DNA from 3 places in the Acidovorax temperans genome. Region 1 is predicted to be linked to each of the others. Evidence: predicted binding sites of a transcription regulator. Region 1 holds the regulator's gene; each other region holds the start of a gene.
The links. The regulator FNR, encoded in region 1, switches genes on or off when oxygen is low (the NO sensors DNR and NnrR bind a similar motif). The targets are predictions, from matches to a motif close to TTGATNNNNATCAA.
Positions count from the first base shown of each region.

Region 2: a site for FNR is predicted at 2,043-2,056, ahead of PQV96_RS13620 (FeoA family protein). Genes of this name have one in related genera too.
Region 3: a site for FNR is predicted at 1,971-1,984, ahead of PQV96_RS10360 (type IV pili methyl-accepting chemotaxis transducer N-terminal domain-containing protein). Genes of this name have one in related genera too.

Region 1 is NZ_CP117193.1:1,731,149-1,738,505, forward strand. Features, by position in the region: gene ccoO (cytochrome-c oxidase, cbb3-type subunit II) at 1-19, shown strand, start outside; gene PQV96_RS08215 (cbb3-type cytochrome oxidase subunit 3) at 34-171, shown strand; gene ccoP (cytochrome-c oxidase, cbb3-type subunit III) at 196-1,104, shown strand; gene ccoG (cytochrome c oxidase accessory protein CcoG) at 1,182-2,639, shown strand; gene PQV96_RS08230 (FixH family protein) at 2,685-2,960, shown strand; gene PQV96_RS08235 (hypothetical protein) at 3,028-3,321, shown strand; gene fnr (fumarate/nitrate reduction transcriptional regulator Fnr) at 3,412-4,134, opposite strand; gene hemN (oxygen-independent coproporphyrinogen III oxidase) at 4,323-5,705, shown strand; gene PQV96_RS08250 (sulfite exporter TauE/SafE family protein) at 5,723-6,460, shown strand; gene PQV96_RS08255 (cyclic di-GMP phosphodiesterase) at 6,777-7,357, shown strand, end outside.
Region 2 is NZ_CP117193.1:2,890,642-2,897,998, forward strand. Features, by position in the region: gene feoB (ferrous iron transporter B) at 1-1,642, opposite strand, end outside; gene PQV96_RS13620 (FeoA family protein) at 1,639-1,980, opposite strand; gene PQV96_RS13625 (metal-dependent hydrolase) at 2,296-3,342, shown strand; gene kynB (arylformamidase) at 3,625-4,266, shown strand; gene kynU (kynureninase) at 4,357-5,694, shown strand; gene kynA (tryptophan 2,3-dioxygenase) at 5,713-6,600, shown strand; gene PQV96_RS13645 (DNAJC11 domain-containing protein) at 6,729-7,357, opposite strand, start outside.
Region 3 is NZ_CP117193.1:2,181,602-2,188,958, reverse strand. Features, by position in the region: gene mobA (molybdenum cofactor guanylyltransferase MobA) at 54-683, opposite strand; gene moaA (GTP 3',8-cyclase MoaA) at 779-1,915, opposite strand; gene PQV96_RS10360 (type IV pili methyl-accepting chemotaxis transducer N-terminal domain-containing protein) at 2,136-2,975, shown strand; gene PQV96_RS10355 (SDR family oxidoreductase) at 3,010-3,771, opposite strand; gene PQV96_RS10350 (DUF2889 domain-containing protein) at 3,831-4,424, opposite strand; gene PQV96_RS10345 (aldehyde dehydrogenase family protein) at 4,472-5,905, opposite strand; gene PQV96_RS10340 (Crp/Fnr family transcriptional regulator) at 6,019-6,726, opposite strand; gene PQV96_RS10335 (Mpo1 family 2-hydroxy fatty acid dioxygenase) at 7,105-7,357, shown strand, end outside.

The DNA.
Region 1 (7,357 bases):
GGGCCGCGCGCTCAAGTAAGGGAGGGTTGGCATATGGACATCACCACCATGCGCATTGTGGCCACGCTGGCTTCAATGGTCTGCTTCATCGGCATCTGGGTGTGGGCCTACATGGGCCGCAACCGTGCCAAATTTGATGAGGCTGCTCGCTTGCCATTTGAGCAAGAATGAACTCCACCAGAATGAGAAAAACCCATGAGTGACTTCACCAGCAATTTCTGGTCGGTCTTTGTGACCGCGCTGACCCTGGTCGGCATCATTGGCTGCGCCGTGCTGCTTTGGATGGCAGGCCGCAAGAAGGTCGTATCAACGGCCGACAACACTACAGGCCACGTCTGGGATGAAGACCTGGTGGAAATGAACAACCCTCTGCCACGCTGGTGGGTGTGGATGTTCGTCATCACCATCATCTTTGGCTTGGGCTATCTGGCGGCCTACCCAGGTCTGGGCAGCTCTGCCGGCAAGCTCGGCTGGAGCCAGAAGGGCGAATACGAAGCAGAAGTGGCCAAGGCCAACAAAGAGTTGGAACCCATTTACGCCCGCTTTGCATCCATGACTCCTGAAGCGATTGCCGTGGACACGCAAGCCAAGGCCATTGGTGAGCGCCTGTTCATGAACAATTGCGCTCAATGCCATGGCTCTGACGCCCGCGGCAGCAAGGGTTTCCCCAACTTGGCCGACGGCGACTGGTTGTACGGTGGCACACATGACAAGATCCTGGAAACCTTGCAAAAGGGCCGCATTGGCAACATGCCTCCCATGGCTGCTGCCGTAGGTTCTCCAGAAGATGTGCGTAACCTGTCGCACTATGTGCTCAGTTTGTCGGGTAGCCCCCACGATTCTCTGCGTGCTTCTTTGGGCAAGTCCAAGTTTGGTGCTTGCGCCGCCTGCCACGGCATGGACGGCAAGGGCAATCAGGCTTTGGGTGCTCCCAACCTGACAGACGACATCTGGCTGCATGGCTGGGGTGAAGCAGCGATTACCGCCATGATCAACAATGGCAAGGTCAATCAGATGCCTGCACAGGCAGACAAGTTGACCGAAGCGCAGATCAAGGTGCTGGCCTCGTATGTTTGGGGATTGTCAAACAACAAGGCGCAGTGATGTGAACGTGGGGCGGTGTCTGAGGGCGCCGCCCCTTTGTTGTTTCTGAAGTTTTGGATTAAGTAGAGAGCGCCGCCATGAAGCCACCCAGCGAGTCTCCTCGCAAGGTTATTCCTATCGCTCCTGTTGCCGCAGATGGTTCGGAAGTGCCTAGCAGTCAGGTCGAGATCGTCTCCCTGTACGAAGCACAAAAGAAGATTTACCCGCGATCCATCAGCGGAGTATTTGCCCGGTGGCGCTGGGCGATGGTATTTCTCACACAACTGGTGTTTTATGGCCTGCCCTGGCTGGAGTGGGGGCAGCGCCAGATGGTGCTCTTCGATTTGGGAGCGCGCCGCTTTTATATCTTCGGTTTGGTGCTGTACCCGCAGGACTTCATCTACCTGACGGGTTTGCTGATCATTTCAGCACTTTCGCTGTTCCTGTTTACCGCCGTGGCCGGGCGTTTGTGGTGTGGTTTTTCATGCCCGCAAACGGTGTACACCGAAATTTTCATGTGGATCGAGCACAAGATCGAAGGTGATCGCAGTGCCCGGCTCCGCCTGGACAACGGCCCCTGGACGTTCGAGAAGATCCGCAAGAAGTTTTTCAAGCAGGTGGTGTGGATCGCGGTGGCCCTGTGGACCGGGTTCACCTTTGTGGGGTACTTCGTCCCCATTCGCGAGCTGGGCAGCGAGCTGCTGGCGTTCCCGGGCGGCTGGCAGATTTTCTGGGTGCTGTTCTACGGTTTTGCCACCTATGGCAATGCGGGCTTCATGCGCGAGCAGGTCTGCAAGTACATGTGCCCTTATGCGCGCTTTCAGAGCGCGATGTTTGATAAAGACACGCTGATCGTTACCTACGACCCTGAACGTGGCGAGCAGCGTGGTCCGCGCAAGAAGAATATCGACTACAAAGCCCAGGGGCTGGGCGATTGCATTGACTGCTCGCTGTGTGTGCAGGTCTGTCCGGTGGGCATCGACATCCGCAAGGGTTTGCAGTACGAATGCATTGGCTGTGGCCTGTGCGTGGACGCCTGCAATACCGTGATGGACAAGATGCAGTACCCGCGTGGGCTCATCCGTTATTCGACCCAGAACGGCGTGGCCAAGCACTGGACGCAGTCGCAGATGTTGCGCCGCGTGCTGCGCCCCCGCGTGCTGATCTACAGCGCCGTGCTGGTCACCCTGTGCGTGGCCTTGTTGGCCAGCCTGGTGACGAGAACACCGCTGAAAGTGGACGTGGTTCGCGACCGGGCCGCCTTGTCACGCATTGTGGCTGGGGGGAAGTTGGAAAACATCTACCGTATCCAGATCATGAACGCTACCGAAACTCCTCAGCGCTACCGCATAGATGCCAAGGGTCTTGAGGGACTTGAAGTGGTGTCGGAAGCGTCGGTGGAGGTCGATCCCGCTCAGTCTCGCTGGGTTGCTGTGCGATTGCAGGTGCCTTATGGGTCTGCTTCACCTGGGTCTCATCCCATCACCTTTGAAATTGGTGCCGAGGGTGGCGGTGCCCACGTGACAGAAAAAACCGTATTTTTGGTTCCCAGGTAGTACCGTTTTCATTCAACGTACAAGCCTGAGTTAATGGAGTTTGCTATGTCTACTGTTTCTTCCTCAGCCACGCCAGCTGCAGCCCCATGGTGGAAGTTTGGCCATGTGTGGCTGGTATTGGCGGGCCCCTTGGTGGTCATTGTTGCGGGGTTCATTACTTTGTGGCTTGCGATGTCGCGCCCAGACCCTGTGGTCGCGGAGGATTACTACCAGCGAGGTATCGACATCAACAAGACCCTGGAGCACCCAGAGAAGAGCTTGGCGCCCGCGATGAAAGGGCGCAATCACGCTGCGACCCCGCCAGAAGCGCAGCCGAGGTGATTGTGAAGTCACTCTGGTTCACTGAATTTCGCAACGACCCAATACAACACCGCAAGGAAACAGCACGATGTGGACACAGCGCCTGATGTGGATTGCCTGGCCAGCCTTTTTGGTGGCAGGTGTGATTGAGATGCTCGTCTTTGCGATGGTGGACCCGCAAGACCTTCACTGGTTCGGGCAGCCTGTCACCTTGTCGAGAACAGGCGTCTACACCTTGGCGTTCTTTGGGTTCTGGGCGCTCACCATGGTGTCCAGTGCGCTCACCACCTTGCTTGCGATGTCCCCCTTTGAACTGAATCGCTGCCCGGTGCCTGACGAGGAGCGCCCTGACGATTGCCGCAAGCATCCCTCCTGCACTTGAATAAAAAAAATGCCGCGCTGTATGGCGCGGCATTGTCGGAGGCGTCAGCGAAGTGCTCGTCAGTTGTCCGGCACCTCTGTCGAAAATTTTTCAGTGGCAGGCTTGTTGGTTGTTCACGATGCGGCGTAGGGCATCGGTATCTAGAATGCGGACATGTCTTTGCCGCACTTCCACGGTGCCTTCTTCTACGAACTTGGAGAAGGTGCGGCTCACGGTTTCAAGCTTGAGGCCGAGATAACTGCCAATTTCTTCTCGCGTCATTCGCAACACCAGTTCCGATTGAGAGAAACCTCGCGCGTGCAGGCGTTGCACCAAATTGAGCAAAAACGCTGCCAGACGCTCTTCTGCTCGCATGCTTCCGAGCAGCAGCATCACGCCATGCTCACGCACGATTTCACGGCTCATGATTTTGTGCACATGGTGCTGTAGCGCAGTGACTTCTCGCGAGAATTCCTCTATGCGATCAAAGGGCATGACGCAAACTTCCGCGTCTTCCAGAGCGACGGCATCGCAGGTGTGATGGTCATTCACAATGCCATCCAGACCAATGATTTCACCGGCCATCTGGAATCCTGTGACTTGGTCGCGACCATCTTCTGTCGCCACGCAGGTCTTGAAGAAGCCCGTGCGAATGGCATACAGCGAGGTGAAAGCTTCTCCGTTGCGGAAAAGCGTTCCGCCGCGCTTGATCTTGCGCCGCACGGCTACCACTTCGTCGATGCGTTGCAGCTGCTCTTCGTTGAGCCCCACAGGCATGCAAAGCTCACGGAGATTGCAGTTGGAGCAGGCGACTTTGATGGTGAGCGGATTCATGGCGCAGAAACCAGTTGGTTGTTCGAGCATATCGTGCTCGACGAGAGAGGCCGAAGTGCCTCGCACAGTGCTTAGAAGCGGATGATATGCATCAAATTGTCGCTCCACCAGCAGTGGGTTCACTTGATTCAGGTCAAGGACGAAGAGGGTAAGGTGCGGCACAGTAACCGAGTACGCAAGGATATCTCATGACCGCTGTTACCCCAGAACTCCTTACCCGGTTTGATGTGCCGGGTCCCCGATACACCTCTTATCCAACGGCAGACCGTTTTGTGGAGGCTTTTGGTCAGGAGGACTATGCCTTGGCGTTGGCCCAAAGGCATTTGGGGACAGGCTCCAAAGCCATGCCGTTGTCGCTGTATGTACACATCCCATTTTGCGAGTCGCTATGCTACTACTGCGCTTGCAACAAGATCATTACCAAACACCATGATCGTGCTGATGTCTATTTGCGGTACCTGAGCCGCGAAATCGACTTGCATACAGCCCAATGTGGTGTGGGGCAGGTGGTTAGCCAGTTGCATCTGGGTGGCGGGACCCCCACGTTCCTGTCTGATGATGGGCTGTGTGAGTTGATGTCCATGCTCAAGCGCAGCTTCACTCTGGCTCCCGGTGGGGAATATTCCATCGAAGTGGATCCCCGCACGGTCAACGCGGAGCGTCTGGCATTGTTGGCAGAGTTGGGTTTCAACCGGTTGAGTTTTGGCGTCCAAGACTTCGACTCTGAAGTCCAAAAGGCAGTACACCGTGTTCAGCCCGCAGAGCAAGTTTTTGCTTTGGTCGAATCTGCACGCACCATCGGGTTTGACTCCATCAATGTGGACTTGATTTACGGCTTGCCACGCCAAACCCCTGAGTCATTTGATCGGACGTTGTCACAGATTGCCCAGCTTCGACCCGATCGCATTGCGTTGTACGCATATGCACATCTGCCTGAGCGCTTCAAGCCCCAGCGTCGCATCATTTCAGCGGAGTTGCCCACAGCAGGTGCCAAAGTCGCCATGCTTTCGCGTTCGCTGGATGCATTTATTGACGCTGGCTATGTATACGTCGGCATGGATCATTTCGCTTTGCCTACTGATGCGTTGGCCATTGCAAAACGGCAGGGGCGCCTGCACCGCAATTTCCAGGGATACAGCACCCAACCCGATTGCGATTTGATTGGGCTGGGCGTGTCAGCGATTGGACGCATTGGGGCGACCTACAGCCAAAACGCCAAGACCCTGGATGAGTATTACGATTTCCTTGACCAGGGTCGCCTGCCAGTCGTTCGGGGGCTGGCATTGAACCGGGATGACTTGGTGAGACGCGCTGCCATCATGGCGTTGATGTGCCAAGGTGAACTGCTGATTGAGCCGATGGAGCAAGCATGGCTGATCGACTTCAAAAAGTACTTTGCTGCTGAACTGGACCGTTTGAAGGACATGGAAACCCAAGGTCTGGTGGAGTTGGGCAGTGAAGGGGTTCGAGTGACCCCCATGGGCTGGTTCTTTGTGCGCGGTATTGCGATGGTCTTTGATCGTTACCTGCAGGCCGATCGCACCCGCGCCCGCTTCTCCCGCATCATCTGAGCAGGGCTACGAACAGCATGTCGGCTACTGTTGCATGGACCGCACTGGTCATGGGTTTGGTAGGAGGAACCCATTGTTTGGCCATGTGCTCAGCTCCGTGCGCTGCGGTGGTGGGGGCTGTACAAAAGCCGGAAGGCTCCGCCGCGCTGGAGCAGCCTGTTCACTGGATGGACAACCCCCGCCGTTCTGCCCAGCCGTGGCTGCGCACCGGGGTTTTTCATGTGGGTCGCATCGTGGGATATGCGGCGCTCGGTGCCATGGCGGCCTGGGCCATGGATAGTTTGGCTTGGATTACACAGCAAACCATGGCGCTTCGGCCCTTGTGGACCCTCACGCACGTGGCCATTCTGGCCTGGGGCTTGATGATGCTGATCCAGTCGCGACAGCCAGCCTGGATCGAACAGGCGGGCCGTTCAGTCTGGGGGCGTGTCCAGCCGCTGCTTGGTTCGTCAACAGGTGTGGCCAGTGCTGGAGCTTTGTGGGCATTCATGCCGTGCGGTTTGCTCTATTCGGCCTTGCTGGTAGCGGCACTCAGCGGCGGGCCGTTGCAGGGTGCTTGGACCATGGCGCTGTTTGCTGTGGGCAGCGGTCTTTGGCTCGTGGGCGGCCCATTGGCTTGGCGGTGGGTACGGCAGCGTTTGGGCTCACTGCGGGGTGACTGGGGCACGCGCATCAGTGGCGCGCTTCTGTGTGGTGTCGCTGTGTGGGCGTTGTGGATGGATTTGGTATACAAACCCTCGCTCTGGTGCCGTTGAGGTGTACATAGGCCTGGCGCCGCAGCGCTTTCAGGACCGAGCGCGTCGAAGGGCGACCATGCGCATGGACATTCGAGCCGCTCCGCATTCCTCTGTGTGGTGAGCCCGCGCTCTGTATACGCCATGAGCATGTCATCTCAGCGAACGTGAACCAATCTTTCCCCTTATACATGAGGCTGTCTGCACTGGGCATGCAAAAGACATTTGCATCCAGGGCGAGACACCAGGTTCCTCAAGGAAGCATCAGAAGTGGTGATAATGGGCCTCAACAATTGTGGTTCTATTGTTACATTTTGCTTCCTATTCCCGGCCTGTTGTGAATACGTTCGTTCTCATCGATATAAGCCAATTGCGTATTGGCATGTATATCCAGTTGGATCTGGGCTGGATGCACCATCCCTTTCCGGTGAGCAGCTTTCGTATTGGTTCGGCAGAGCAGATTGCCACTTTGCGCGAATTGGGGCTCACAAGCGTCAAAGTTCTGCCTAAAAAGAGCGATCCAGAGTTTCGCGATGGGTTACTGGCCACCCCCGCAGATTTATCTGGCAACGCAACTGATGGCTCGGCGGACTCCAGCGGCGCGCCTGCTGAACAGCCCACTTACTCCTCGCCAGGCGAGTCGGCAGCGTTGCGCCGCAGAATGTTGCTTGCAGCTCAGAACGCGTCGCTCCTCGCTTGTGACCGGCGGTTTAGGCAGGCTACCAAGCAATACATGTCGATGGAAAAGCTGGTGGTCCAGCAGCCCCAGCAGGCTCAGGCAGAAGGGCAGTCTTTGGTTGCCGAGTGCGTTACAGACCTTCTGGAAAATGGGGACTCGGCCATTCGCCTTCTTTCCGAGGGGGTAGGAGAACCCGGGGCCTTGCACCCCGTCAATGTGATGGTTCTCAGTCTGCTGCT
Region 2 (7,357 bases), 1.2 Mb from region 1:
CGCGCGCCGCCATGCCGGGCACCAGGGCGATGGCGATCTGCCAGTTGAAACCGATGGGCGCCACCAGCACCTCCAGCAGGCGGCCCAACTGGCCTGCAAAACTGTAGGTGATGGCCGCCCCGGTGGCCCCTTCGGGCGGGGCGGGGTAGGTGGACAGGAACCACAGCAGCACCGTCACCGCCAGAATGATGCCGCCCACGCGCTTGATGAAAATCACCGCCCGCTCGTACAGACCATGCGCCAGGCTGCGCAGGCTGGGCCAGCGGTAAGCGGGCAATTCCATCAGCAACTGCGGGGGCCGCTGGTCAGACCGGGCCAGCTTGGCAACGCCCGCCACGGCCATGGCACTGGCAATACCGCCCCCATACAGCGCAAACAACACCAGGCCCTGCAGATTGAACAGGCCCGCCACGGTGCGCTCGGGGATGAAGGCGCCAATCAGCAGCGCATACACCGGCAAGCGGGCCGAGCAGGTCATGAGCGGCGCGATCATGATGGTGACCAGCCGATCACGCCAGTGGGTGATGGAACGCGTAGCCATCACGCCCGGCACGGCGCAGGCAAAGCTCGACAGCAGTGGAATGAACGAACGGCCCGACAGCCCCACGGTACCCATCACGCGGTCCAGCAAGAAGGCGGCACGCGGCAGGTAGCCCGAGTCTTCCAGCGCCAGGATGAACAGGAACAGTGTGAGGATTTGCGGCAGGAACACCAGCACCCCGCCCGCGCCGGCCACGATGCCGTCCACCAGCAGGCTGCGCAGCGGGCCATCGGCCATGTGCTGCTGGATGAAGGCAGATGTCCATTCCACGCCTGCGTTGATCCAGTCGGTAGGCACAGAAGCCCAGGTGAATACCGCCTGGAACATCAAAAACAACGTGGCCAGCAGCAGCAACATGCCCCACACGGGGTGCAGCACCACGGCGTCGATGCGGTCATCCACACGCAGACTGGCTGCAGGGGCCCGCACGGCCAGTTCCATCAGCCGGTGCACCTGCTGATGGGTGCGAATGACCTGGGTCTGAGCGTCCAGCGGCGAGGCATCCAGCGCCACCGCCTCCTGGGCGGCTACCACCGGGGCCTTCAGGGCCTGCGCGGCGGGCGAATCCAGCCAGGCCAGCAATTCCTGCGCGCCATCACCGCGCACACCCACCGTGGCCAGCACGGGCATCCCCAGCTCACGGGCCAACACCTCACGGTCAATCTGAATGCCCCGGCGCTCGGCCATGTCGCTCATGTTCAGCACCAGCACCATGGGCAGGCCCAAGGCCCGGGCCTCCAGCACCAGGCGCAGGTTCAGGCGCAGGTGGGTGGCATCGGTCACGCACACCAGCAAGTCGGGCAGCGGCTCGCCGGGGCGGCGGCCACGCACGATGTCACGGGTGATGGCTTCATCCAGGCTGTGCGCGTGCAGGCTGTAGGCACCGGGTAAATCCAGCACGCGCACCTTGCGGCCACTGGCCGTGTGCATCGTGCCCTCTTTACGCTCTACCGTCACACCGGCGAAATTGGCCACCTTCTGGCGCGCACCGGTCAGCAGGTTGAACAGCGCCGTCTTGCCGCAATTGGGGTTGCCCAGCAAAGCCACACGCAGGAAATCTGCCTTGGGCGACACGCCCCCAGCGTTCCGTACCGCGCTCATGACTGCCCCTGCGTCTGAACCTGCACCATCGCTGCCTCTTGGTGCCGCAGCGCAAAAGTGGCCTGCCCCACCCGCACGGCCAAGGGGTCACCCCCCCAAGCGCCCCGCGCCAGCACTTGCACGGTTTCGCCGGGCACAAAGCCAATTTCCAGCAAACGCAGCAAAGTGCTGTGCTCACGCCCATCACGCGCCGGCACCAGCCCGGTCACCAGCGCGGGCGTGCGCACTTTCAGTCCATCCAGGCCCAAAGCCGCTGACGGAGACGCCGAGGCCACGGCCAATGTGGCGGCCAACGCGCTGGGGTACAGGGCGGCGGCGCTCTCGTGCATGGTTTTCATGGGAATCAGCCTTTTCGTAAATGAGTTTGGTTCTCATTCTACAAACTGAATCCTGGCGGCTGTTGATTCAAATCAGAGTAGCCCTGATGGTCAGGAGATCGCAGGCACTTTGCACAAGGTACGGGCGCACGGGGCCACCCTGAACTCCTCCAAGCCGATTGCTGGCCCGCTGCATCCAGCCCACGCTGTTACCTGCTCAAGCTGCGCCCCTTCTCGCAGGCTGGTCATCGGCTGATCCCGCACGACAAATCCCCTCGAATGCAGGGTGCGCTTTGCGCTGCAAAAATGCGCGCACCTTCACTTCATGAGTAGCACATGGACTCCATCAGCCAGGCCGCCCTGGGCAGTGCCGTGGTGCTTGCCACCCTCGGGCGCCGCACTGCCGCATGGAAGGCAGCCCTGTGGGGTGCCGCCGCTGGCACCCTGCCCGACCTGGACGCTTTCATCGACCATGGCGACCCGCTGCTCAACATGGTGCGCCACCGGGCCGAGAGCCATGGCCTGGCACTGCTCGCGCTGGCATCGGCCCCGCTGGGCTGGCTGGCCGCGCGCTTTTCGGGTCAGCCCGACCTGTGGCGGCGCTGGTGGATGGCCATGGCGCTGGCGCTCATCACCCACCCGCTGCTCGACACCCTGACGGTGTACGGCACCCAGTTGCTGCAGCCATTCAGCAACCATCCCTTTGCCGTGGGCAGCGTTTTCATCATCGACCCGTTCTACACCTTGCCACTGCTGCTCGGGGTTCTGGTCGCCGTCATCGGGTCATCTACCAAGGGGCTGCGCTGGAATGCAGCCATGTTGGCGCTCAGCACCGCCTACCTGGGGTGGAGTGTGCTGGCACAGCAGCATGTGCGCGGCGTTCTGGAGGCTTCGTTGCGTCACAACGGAATGGCAGCCAGCCAGATGCTGGTCACGCCCGCCCCATTCAGCACCGTGCTGTGGCGTGCTGTGGCCATGGGGCCGGAGCACTACCACGAAGCGTATTACTCCTTGCTGGATGGCGCGCACCCCGTTGCCTGGACCTCACATCCGCGCGGCGCCGATCTGCGCCTGCAGCACGCAGACAACCCCCATGTGCAACGGCTGTCATGGTTCAGCCACGGGTTCATGCGCATGCAAGCGAACAGCCAGGGGCGGCTCACCATCACCGACCTGCGCATGGGGCTGGAGCCCTGCTATTCCTTCCACTTCGACATCGGCCCGGCCCACTCCCCGGCGAGCGAGACAGGCTCAGTGGTTCAGCAATGGCAGCGCCCTGATCTTTCAACGGCCTTGCCCTGGCTGTGGCGCCGCCTGACAGACCCCACGGCCGGCACCCTTTCCACCTTGCCGGGCGGCATCAGTTGCGGCACAGCGCCTTGAGGTAAGCCAGCACACAGCTGGCAGGGTGCAGACGGCCAACGCTTTCAACGCACTATCGGGAAATAAGGGGGCCAGTGGGGCGCTGGAGATCACGCCTGCCGTGGCCCGTCCACTGAACATTGCGGTGCCACCTGATCGGCGGTTCAGACCCCAACGTGACTGCGCAGGCAGCCACACCCCTGAACCCCGGTCAACCGAGTCGGGCAAACCCTGCGCCAAAAATCAGGGGGTGTTGCAAATAACCGACACCACAAAAAATCCACGCCATTACCGTCACGTCCCATGCAAAAGCTTTGGGACATTTCCCCCCCCGTTCACGCAGGTAGCCCGGTGTTTCCGGGCGATACGCCTTACAGCCAGCAGTGGTGCGCCACCATCGGCCCGGGCTGTCCGGTCAACGTCAGTGCCATCACGCTATCGCCCCACGTAGGCGCGCATGCCGATGCGCCACTGCACTATGACGCTGGCGGTGCCAGCATTGGGGCCGTGTCGCTCGATGCGTTTTTGGGCCCGTGCCGCGTCATCCATGCCATAGGCTGCGGGCCGCTGATTGAGTGGGCGCACATTGCCCACGCCATCAACCCAGCCCTTCCCACGCTGCCTGCCCGCGTGCTGGTGCGCACCTACGCCCAGGCCCCCGCGCAGTGGGACGGCCAGCTCACCGCCTATGCGCCCGCCACCATCGAACGGCTGGCGGACCTGGGCGTGCAGTTGGTGGGCATAGACACCGCCAGCATTGACCCCGCCGACAGCAAAACGCTCGACAGCCACCAGGTCATACGCCGCCGGGGCCTGCGCGTGCTGGAGAACCTGGTGTTGGACGATGTGCCCGAGGGTGACTACGAACTCATCGCCCTGCCACTCAAGCTGACCACGGCCGATGCATCCCCCGTGCGGGCGGTACTTCGCTCGCTGCCTGGTTGACCAGCGCGTCCACCAAATTTTTAAACATTTTCGGCCTCTAGCGCTTATACAGCAAGCGCCAGCAGCTATCAAAATGAAAGCAACATCAACATGACCATCACCCTGCAAGACTGCCGCACCCGCGACGCCCAAGACCCCCTGCGCTCGTTGCGCGACCACTTTGCCCTGCCCCCGGGCGTGATCTACCTGGACGGCAATTCGCTGGGTGTGCTGCCCAAGGCCGCGCCCGCCCGCATTGCCGATGTGGTGCAGCGCGAATGGGGCACCGACCTGATCAAGTCGTGGAACACCGCCCGCTGGTTTGACTTGCCCCAGCGCTTGGGCAACCAGCTCGCCCCCTTGATTGGCGCGGGCCCCGACCAGGTGGTGTGCACCGACAGCACCTCCATCAACCTCTACAAGGTGCTGAGCGCGGCGCTGAACATCGCCCGCGAAGACAGCCCCGCCCGCAAGCGCATCGTGAGCGAGCGCAGCAACTTCCCCACCGACCTCTACATTGCCGAAGGCCTGTGCAAGGAGCGCGGGCTGGAACTGGTACTGGTGGAGCCTGAAGAGATCAACGCAGCGCTGACCAGCGACGTGGCCGTGCTGATGCTGACGCACGTGAACTACCGCACCGGCGCCATGCACGACATGGCCGCCATCACCGCCGCCGCCCAGGCCCAGGGCATTTTGTGCGTGTGGGACCTGGCGCACAGCGCAGGCGCCGTGCCGGTGGACCTGCTGGGCGCGAACGCCGATTTTTCGATTGGCTGTGGCTACAAGTATTTGAACGGCGGCCCCGGCGCACCGGCCTTTGTGTGGGTGCACCCGCGCCATGCCAACCGGTGCTGGCAGCCCTTGTCGGGCTGGTGGGGTCATTCATCGCCCTTCCAGTTCACGCCCGACTACCAGCCCGCCCCCGGCATCACCCGCTACCTGTCCGGCACACAGCCCATCATCAGCCTCTCAGCCCTGCAGTGCGGGCTGGATGTATTCACCGCCGCGCAAAGCCTGGGCGGCATGGCGGCGCTGCGCACCAAGTCGCTGGCGCTCACCGACCTGTTCATCCAGCTGGTGGAAGAGCGCTGCGCGGGCTACGGCCTGGGCCTTGCCACACCGCGTGAACATGCCCAGCGGGGCTCGCAGGTGTGCCTGACGCGTGACGAAGGCGCGGGCGTGAACGGCCAGGGCAGCGGTGCCTACGCCATCGTGCAGGCGCTGATTGCACGCGGCGTGATTGGAGACTACCGCGCCGGGTCCGGCGCGGCTCCAAGTGCAGGCAAAGGCGACGGCGGCAAGGTGCACAAAGACATCCTGCGCTTTGGCTTGACGCCGCTGTACATCGGGTTTGAAGACGTGTGGAACGCGGTGGAGCACCTGCGCCAGGTGCTGGAGAGCGGCGAGTGGCAAAAGGCCGAGTTCAACCAGACCCACGCCGTGACCTGAACCGGGAAGAAAACCACCATGTGCCCTTTCTCTCAAACCCCTGCGTCCGCCAGCGAAGCACCGGGCGCTGCGCTGCCTGAATCCATCGTGCACGAGGAGCGCGCTCAGCTCGACTTCAGCAAGTCCATGAGCTACGGCGACTACCTGCAGCTCGACGCCATCCTCACCGCGCAAAAGCCCCTGTCGCCCGCGCACGACGAGATGCTTTTCATCGTGCAGCACCAGACCAGCGAGCTGTGGATGAAGCTGATGCTGCACGAGCTGCGCGCGGCAATTGCACACATTGCGCGTGATGAGTTGCCACCCGCCTTCAAGATGCTGGCGCGTGTGAGCAAGATCATGGAGCAGCTGGTGCACGCTTGGGATGTGCTGGCCACCATGACGCCGCCCGAGTACAGCGCCATGCGCCCGTACCTGGGCCAGTCCAGCGGCTTCCAGAGCTACCAGTACCGCTGCATTGAATTTTCGATGGGCAACAAGAACCGCGCCATGCTCAAGCCCCACGAGCACCGCGCCGACCTGCTGGCCCAGGTGCAGGCGGCGTACGAAGCACCGTCGCTGTACGACGAGGCCCTGCGGCTGATGGCGCGGCGCGGCATTGAGGTGCCTGCCAGCCACACCGAGCGCGACTGGACACAGCCCTACGCCGAAAGCGAAGCCGTGGAGCAAGCCTGGCTCACCGTGTACCGCAACCCTGAGCAGCATTGGGACCTGTACCAGCTGGGCGAGGAGCTGACGGACCTGGAAGACGCCTTCCGCCTGTGGCGCTTCCGCCATGTGACGACGGTGGAGCGGGTGATCGGCTTCAAACGCGGCACCGGCGGCACCGGGGGCGTGAGCTACCTGCGCAAGATGCTGGACGTGGTGCTGTTCCCCGAGATCTGGCGCCTGCGCACCAACCTGTAAGGCCAGGGCCGCTGCACAGCGGTATTCAGCCTTTCACAACAAAAAGAGCTGCCAGCGCTTTATTCACAAGCGCTGGCAGCTCTTTTTTTGATAGCAAACAAGGCACAGGGCGATGACCGCCCCAGCCATCAAGGCAGGCGCAGGTATTCCGACTCGCGCACGCTCACCTGGTATTCGCGGCCACCGATGGAGTACGTGACCCACAGCACCTTGGGCGTGCCCGGGGCGGGGTCGTAACCCGCCAGGTCATTGCCGGCACGCACCGACAGCTGATTGCCCGACACCTGGGCCCGGACGTGGTCTGTCACGTCGATCACGCGGTTGTCAGCGCCATAGGCGGCTTGCACGATGGCCAGCCCGCCGTAGCCCGCGCCGGGGCGGTCATAGCCGCCGCCCTGGTAGGCGCCGCCCTGGTTGTAGCCACCGCCGTTGCCATGCCAGCCGCCGTTCCAGCCCTCGTTACCCCAGTTGCCGCTGCGCCAGCCGGTAAAGCGCGCGCCGTCAATGGTGGAGCCTTCGGCGTATTCGAACATGCGGTTCTGGCCGTCGCGGGTGCGCACAAAAATGCGCAGCGTCTTGCTACGGCCGCGGTGCGGATCCACGCCAAAGGTGTCGTTGGTCAGCGCAATGGGGCGGTCTTCGCGTGCCAGGTCGCGCAGGCGGCGGGTCACGTCCACATGGTGTTCCTGGGTGCCGTACACCGCTTGCAGGATGCGGAACTCGCCATCGTCGCGGCCATTGCCCTGGCCGCCGCCGT
Region 3 (7,357 bases), 450 kb from region 1:
TGGTCAATTCAGGAAGGCAAGGCGCACGCATGGCGCCGCCAGGGCGCTGCGGCTCAGGGGGCGGTGCGCTCCAGCGCCTGCAGTTCGGCCAGCGTGTTGGCGTTGAAAAAGGCTTTGGGGTCATCGCCCGGTGTGTCAAACGGCACGGTCACGCAGCGGTGCTGGGCGGTCCAGGCGTCAATTTTGCGACCGCCCGCCTGGGTGAAGCGCACCAGGCTTTCGAGCAGGTCTACGCGCAGCAGGCAAAACACCGGCTGGGGCCGCACGGTGATGTGGCCTGTGCCGTCATCTTCAGGGGCTGCGGCCATGGCAATGTCGGCCTGTTGTTCATCGGCTGCCTGGGCCAGGCGGCTGGCCAGGTCCAGCGGAAAAAGCGGGGTGTCGCACGGCACGGTGAGCAGCCAGGGCGTTTCGCAGTGTTCCAGCCCGGTCAGAAAGCCGGCCAGGGGGCCTGCGTAGTCATTGTTGGCGTCGGGCCACACCGGTGCGCCAAATGATTCGTAGGCGGCCAGGTTGCGGTTGGCGTTGATCAGCGAAACCCCCACCTGCATCTGCAGCCGCATCAGCGTGTGCAGCGCCAGTGGCAGGCCGCGAAAGGTTTGCAGCCCCTTGTCTACCCCGCCCATGCGCGAGCCGCGCCCGCCGGCCAGGACGAGTCCGGTGATGTCTAGCGTGTCAATCATCAAGAGGCCTTTGAAAAGAGAAAAAAGCGAGCCCTCGATTGTGCAGGCTGCCTTGCAGACCCAAGGCGCCGAGGGTCTACAGCCCGCGCAGCCGCCTAGCCTCCGATGTAGCTCATCTCCACGCGGCGCGCGCCCTGGGAGTTGTCTGCGGGCAGGGTGCTGCGCAGTTCGGAATAGCGGTCAGTGCGCTGCTGCCAGATGGGCGCGATGGCTGCGGCAATGTCTGCGTCACTGGCACCGCCGCGCAGCAGCGAGCGCAGGTCGTAGCCTTGCGAGGCGAACAGGCACAGGTACAGTTTGCCCTCGGTGGAGAGGCGGGCGCGATTGCAGTCGTGGCAGAAAGCCTGCGTCACGCTGCTGATGACGCCCACTTCACCCAGGGCTGGGTCGTGCTGGCCGCTGGCGTCGGCATAGCCCCAGCGCTCGGCGGTTTCGCCGGGGCTGCTGGGCTCCAGCGGCACCAGGGGCAATTCAGCGCGCAGGCGCTCGATCAATTGGGCCGAGGGCAGCACTTCGTCCATGCGCCAGCCGTTGGTGGCGCCCACGTCCATGTATTCAATGAAGCGCAGCGTGGTGCCCGTGCCGCGAAAGTGGCGCGCCATGGGCAGAATTTCGTGGTCGTTGGTGCCGCGCTTGACCACCATGTTCACCTTGATGTGCGACAGCCCAGCCGCGTGGGCCGCCTCGATGCCCGCCAGCACGTCGGCCACCGGAAAGTCCACATCGTTCATGCGGCGGAACACCGCATCGTCCAGTCCGTCCAGGCTCACGGTCACGCGGTTCAGCCCGGCTTCTTTGAGCGAGCGCGCCTTGCGCGCCAGCAGCGAGCCGTTGGTGGTGAGGGTGAGGTCCGGCGCCTTGCCGTCCACCGTGCGCAGCTGTGCCAGTTGGGCAATCAGCTCTTCGATGTTCTTGCGCAGCAGGGGCTCGCCGCCTGTGAGGCGAATCTTGCGCACCCCGTGCGCCAGGAACAGCGAGGCCAGCCGGGTGATTTCTTCAAAGCTCAGCAGCGCGCTGTGCGGCAGGTACGGGTAGTCCTTGTCGAACACTTCCTTGGGCATGCAGTAGTTGCAGCGGAAGTTGCAGCGGTCGGTCACGCTGATGCGCAGATCACGCAGGGGGCGCCCCCGGGTGTCCACCAGCAAGCCAGTTGCTGGAGAAGGGTGCAGAGGTACCTGGGCCACCAGGTCGGCGTGGCGCTGGTCCACCAGGGGAATGACACGTTCAGCCATGGGCGGGATTGTGCCCCAAGGCCTTCACTGGGCGGGGTACCCGCACTGGATTCTCTTGATCCGCATCAAGGGATTGGCGGTTGGCGGCGTGCGGATCTTCGCTGCTGCGCGCTGGCATTGCATTGATTTGCCGCAAGAGGTTGGTTTAACATTTTCATGACAATTCTCTGCATTTCGGGAAACATTCTTTCACCCTGATTGCATAGAAAGCCCTACTGCCATGACCTGTCGTAATCAACCCGTCGTTTCCTGTTCCCACCAACGTCGGCGCATGGTGCAGTGGGTGGCTGCCGGGGTGGTTCTGCCCACCTGGGCCGCCACGGCGCAAGCGCAAATGGCGCTTTCTGCGGCCATCAACGTGTCGGGCTCGTTCCGCGCGCTGTCGCAGCGCATGGCCAAGGCCTATTGCCAGCAGCATCTGCAGGTGATGCCCCTGGCGGCGCTGGATGTGCTGGCCAAGGTGCGCAAGCAGGCACAGGCCGGCGCTGCCGACTTGGCCAAGGGCTCCACGGCGGGCGCCTGGCCCGCAGATTTGAGCCGCCAGCTTGAAGAGGTGCAAAAGCAGTACACCGTGCTCAACACCCTGACGGCGACTGCGCCTTCCAAGGCCTCGGCCGCCGCCGTGGCCGAGCAGGCCGACCGCATGATGACAGCGGCCCAGACGGCCACCGAATCGCTGGAGAAACTGGCCCGCGCCCCCAGCGCCAAGCTGGTGGGCATGGCAGGGCGCCAGCGCATGCTGTCGCAGCGCATGGCCAAGCAGTACTTTTTGCTGGCCGCGGGTGTGGACCCCAAGGCGTCGCAGACCCAGATGAATGCTGACGCCACAGAGTTCAAGCAGGCTCTGCAGGCGCTGGCGGCAGCGCCGGTGTCTACCCCCGCCATTCGCACCGAGCTGGAACTGGGGCAGGCCCAGTGGCTGTTTTTTGAAGCTGCCATGCGCCGCCACCCCGATACCAAGGGCATGGAAGCCGTGGCCACCACCAGCGAACGGCTGCTGGAGGTGATGGACCGGCTCACGTCCCTGTACGACGCAGCCCTGCGCGAAGTGCTGGGCTGAAGCCACGCAAGGCGCCAGCTCTGCCCCGGGCAGATCAAACGCAGCGGGCGCCGTCCACCTCAATGCACACGCCGCTGATGAAGGCGGCTTCGTCACTGGCGAGGTACAGCGCGGCGTTGGCCACATCCTGCGCGGTGGAAAAGCGCCCCAGCGGGATGGTGGCCAGGAACTTGGCGCGGCGGGCATCGTCCACCGGGCCGCCCGCAAACTCGGCCGCCAGGCCGGTGTTGGGGTTGAACACCGGGTTCAGACAGTTCACGCGGATGTTGTCGGGCCCCAGCTCCGCCGCCATCGACTTGCTGGTGGTGATGACGGCGCCCTTGGAGCCGTTGTACCAGGTGAGGCCGGGGCGGGGCCGCAGCCCGGCGGTGGAGGCAATGTTGATGATGCTGCCCCCACCCGCACGGCGCAGTGCAGGCACGGCATGGATGGCGCTGAGGTAGATGCTCTTGACGTTGATGGCGTAGACCTTGTCGAACTCGTCTTCGCTCACCTCCAGCATGGGGCGGTTGCGGTGCGTCCAGCCTGCGTTGTTCACCACCACATCGAGCTTGCCAAACAGGCGCTCGGCCTCGGCCACCATGGCCTGGACCTGGGCAGATTGGGTCACGTCCGCTTGGAAGAACGCTGCCTTGCCGCCCGCAGCGGTGATTTCGGCCACCACGCGCTGGCCGCCTGTGGTGTTGATGTCATTGACCAGCACCTGGGCGCCTTCTTGCGCCAGGCGCTTGGCAATGCCTTCGCCAATGCCGTTGCCGGCGCCGGTGACGATGATGGATTTGTTTTGCACGCGCATGGCTGTCTCCTTTGTGTTTGCTCTGTTTTTGATAGCTGCTTGCGCTTGATGGGTAAGCGCTAGAAGCTCTTTTTGCCTGTGGGGTTGTGTGGGGTGGAAGGCTGCGTATTGGCCTCGCCACGCCCGTAGAACTGCGGAAAGTACTCTTTCACCCCGTTGCCCTCAAAGTCCCAACCGGTGCATTGGCCCAGGTGCCGGGGCGGGGTGTCCGGGTCGCCGCCACCAAAGGCGGCAGGCAGGGTCTGGAAGGCGGCAGTGGCCATGTTGAACAGCACCTCGCGCAGGTGGGTGCAACTGGCCACCCCGCCCATGTGCTGCGCGATGGCCTGGCGCCAGCCGCGCGCCATGCAGGCGCCCACCATGCCCTGCAGAGCCGGGCGCGCCTGTGGGCAGTCTTGCAGCGGGTGGGCGTCCATGGCGGCTTCAATGGCGTGCACCACCAGCTGGCGGTCAATCGTCACCCGCAGCCACATGTGGTGGATGGGGTCCCCTGCCAGCCGAACGCCCTGGTGGCGAAACGATGGCATGTCGTGTGCCTTGCTGTCGTGCAATTCGGCTTCCATGTCCCACAGGCCGTCTTCACGTTCGTAGCCTTGGTAAGTAACGCGGCGGATATGGCTGGTTTTGCGAGGGACGGGAGCTGACAGGGGCATGGGAAAGAAGCGAGCGAAGAGCAGGAGGACAGGGGAATCGGGCGGCTTTAGCCGTGCTTGATGGCCACGGTTTTCAGGGTGGTGAACCCATACAGCGCCTCAAACCCCTTCTCGCGCCCGTAGCCGCTGGATTTGACGCCGCCAAACGGCAGCTCCACACCACCGCCCGCGCCATAGTTGTTGATGAACACCTGGCCGCTGTGCACGCGCTTGGCCATGCGGAACTGGCGCGCGCCGTCGCGCGTCCAGATGCCTGCCACCAGCCCGAATTGCGTGGCGTTGGCCAGCTCCACCGCATGGTCTTCGTCCTGGAAAGCCATGGCCGAGAGCACGGGGCCGAACACTTCTTCCTGTGCCAGGCGGTGGCCCACAGGCACATCGCGCAGCAGGGTGGGGGCCTGGTAGAAGCCGCCTTCGGGCGCCTCGTCCACCACCACGCCTTGCGCCACCATGGGGATGCCAGCCACTTGCGCGTCCGACAAAAAGTCCCACACACGCTGCTGCTGGCTTTGGCGAATCAGGGGGCCCACGTCCAGGTCCATGGCGGCGGGGCCTACGCGCAGCTTTTCAAAGGCGTTGCCCAGGCGCTCCAGCAGGGGCTCGTAGATCAGAGAGTCGATCAGCACGCGCGAGCCCGCCGAGCAGGTCTGCCCGGCGTTTTGCACGATGGCGTTGAGCACCACGGGCACGGCTGCGTCGAGGTCCGCATCGGCAAAGATGATTTGGGGGCTCTTGCCGCCCAGCTCCAGCGTCACGGGGCAGTGGCGCTCTGCCGCCACCTGCTGAATGATCGTGCCCACCTTGGGGCTGCCGGTGAAGCTGATGTGGTCAATGCCGGGGTGGCGTGCCAGTGCATCGCCCACTTCGTGCCCATAGCCCGTCACGATGTTGATGGCGCCGGGCGGAAAACCCACCTCGGCCGCGAGTTGCGCCACGCGGATCAGCGACAGGCAGGCATCTTCGGCCGGTTTCACAACGCACACATTGCCCGCCGCCAGCGCGCCGCCTACGCTGCGGCCAAAGATCTGCATGGGGTAGTTCCACGGGATGATGTGGCCGGTGACGCCGTGCGGCTCGCGCCAGGTGAGCACGCTGTAGCCATCCAGGTAGGGAATGGTTTCGCCGTGCAGCTTGTCGCAGGCGCCGGCATAGAACTCGAAGTAGCGCGCCAGCGCCACGGCATCGGCCCGGGCCTGTTTGGTGGGTTTGCCGCAGTCGCGCTGCTCCAGCGCCGTGAGTTCGTCGGCATGCTCCAGCACCTTGGCCGACAGTTTTTGCAGCAGCCGGCCCCGGTCTACAGGTGCCATGCGCTGCCACACCGCCTGGTAGCACTGGCGCGCCGCATGCACGGCGGCGTCGATGTCGTCCGCGTTGCTGCGCTGGATTTCGTCAAAAGGCTGGCCGTCAGAAGGGTCGATCACCGCAAGCGTGCGGCCAGACGAAGACGGGACGGAGGCGTTGGCGATGTAGTTCAGTTGCATGATGACATTCTGCATAGAAATCGAATGCGTGCTTACTATTTAGCCGAAATGGGCTGTAGCGCCTGTACTGCAAGCGACAGTAGCTCTCTTTTTGATAGCGCCGGTGGCTCGCCTCAGGCGTAGGTGCGGCGCAGCCCGGCCAGGTCCATGATTTCGACCTCGCCGCGCTGCACGCGCACCAGCTGGCGGGCTTCCAGGTCTTTGAGGATCTGGTTGGTGGTCTGGCGCGAAATGGACAGCATTTGCGACAGCTGCTCTTGCGACAGTGCAATCACCCGGCGGGTGAGGCCATCGGCGTTCCATTGGCCATAGCCCTCGGCCATCATCACCAGCCTGCGGGCCAGGCGCTGGGGGGCTGGCAGCAGGGCGGCGTCTTCCAGGGCGATGAAGGCGGTGCGTAGCTTGTCGGTTACCAGCAGCGCCAGGGCGTGCCAGTGCTCGGGGTGGCCGCGCAGCCATTCCTGCAGCGGTTCGTTGGGTACATGCAGCAGCGTGCAGGGCTCGGCCGCCACGGCGTCGTGGCTGCGCACATTGCCATCAAACACCGAAATTTCGCCAAACCACTGCGGGGGCTCCAGGCGGGTGAGCAGCGCAGAGCGTGCGTCGTCAGACCGCCCGCCCGTGCCTGACACGGTGAGTGCGCCACGCAGCACGGCATACAGCCCGCAGGGCGGGTCGCCACGCAAGAACAGGGACTGGCCCACGGTGAGTTGCCGGATGCGGCCCATGCGCAGCAGTGCCGCCGCAAATTCAGGGGGCAACTGGGCGAACCAGCGCCCCGATTGGAGCGCGATGAGGTGGGCGGAGACTTCGGTCGTCATGCAGTCAGAGATCAGGGTCGGCGGGGCAAAAGGGCAAGCGCGGCAAGAGTCTGCGCCAGGAGGGGATGCTCAGGCAGCTCAGACGTGCCGTGGGCCAGGAAGCAGCAAGGCTTGCGGTGCTGTGTGCATGGCCGCTTGGGTGCGCGTCGAAAAAGGCAGGGACCGGGCAGGGTAGGCAATCACAAAAAGGGGGCGGCTTGGGCGCAAAAAAAGGGGCAGAAACAGGGACTACAAGGGCTGCGGGCAGCGATAAAGAGCCAGTCCCGCACAGTCACAGGGGCGCTGTTGCCGCCTCTGTTTTTGTCGGCTGCACGACAGACGTTATCGCCTTTGGCGAGAGACATTGAATCCTGCTCAAAACAACGACTGGAGACACCCATGAAAACCCTGATCGATCACTTGGCGCAATACGCCGCCTACCACCGCGATCCGCGCAACATCCACACCCATTTTGTTGGTGTGCCCATGATCATGTTTGCCGTGGTGGTGCTGCTTTCACGCCCGGTGTGGTGGCTGGGCATGGTGCCCGTGAGCCCGGCGCTGGCCTGCGCCGTGGCGGCTGGCATTTTCTACCTGCGGCTGGATGTGCGGCTGGGGCTGGTGATGTCGGCTCTGCTCGCCGCCATGCTGG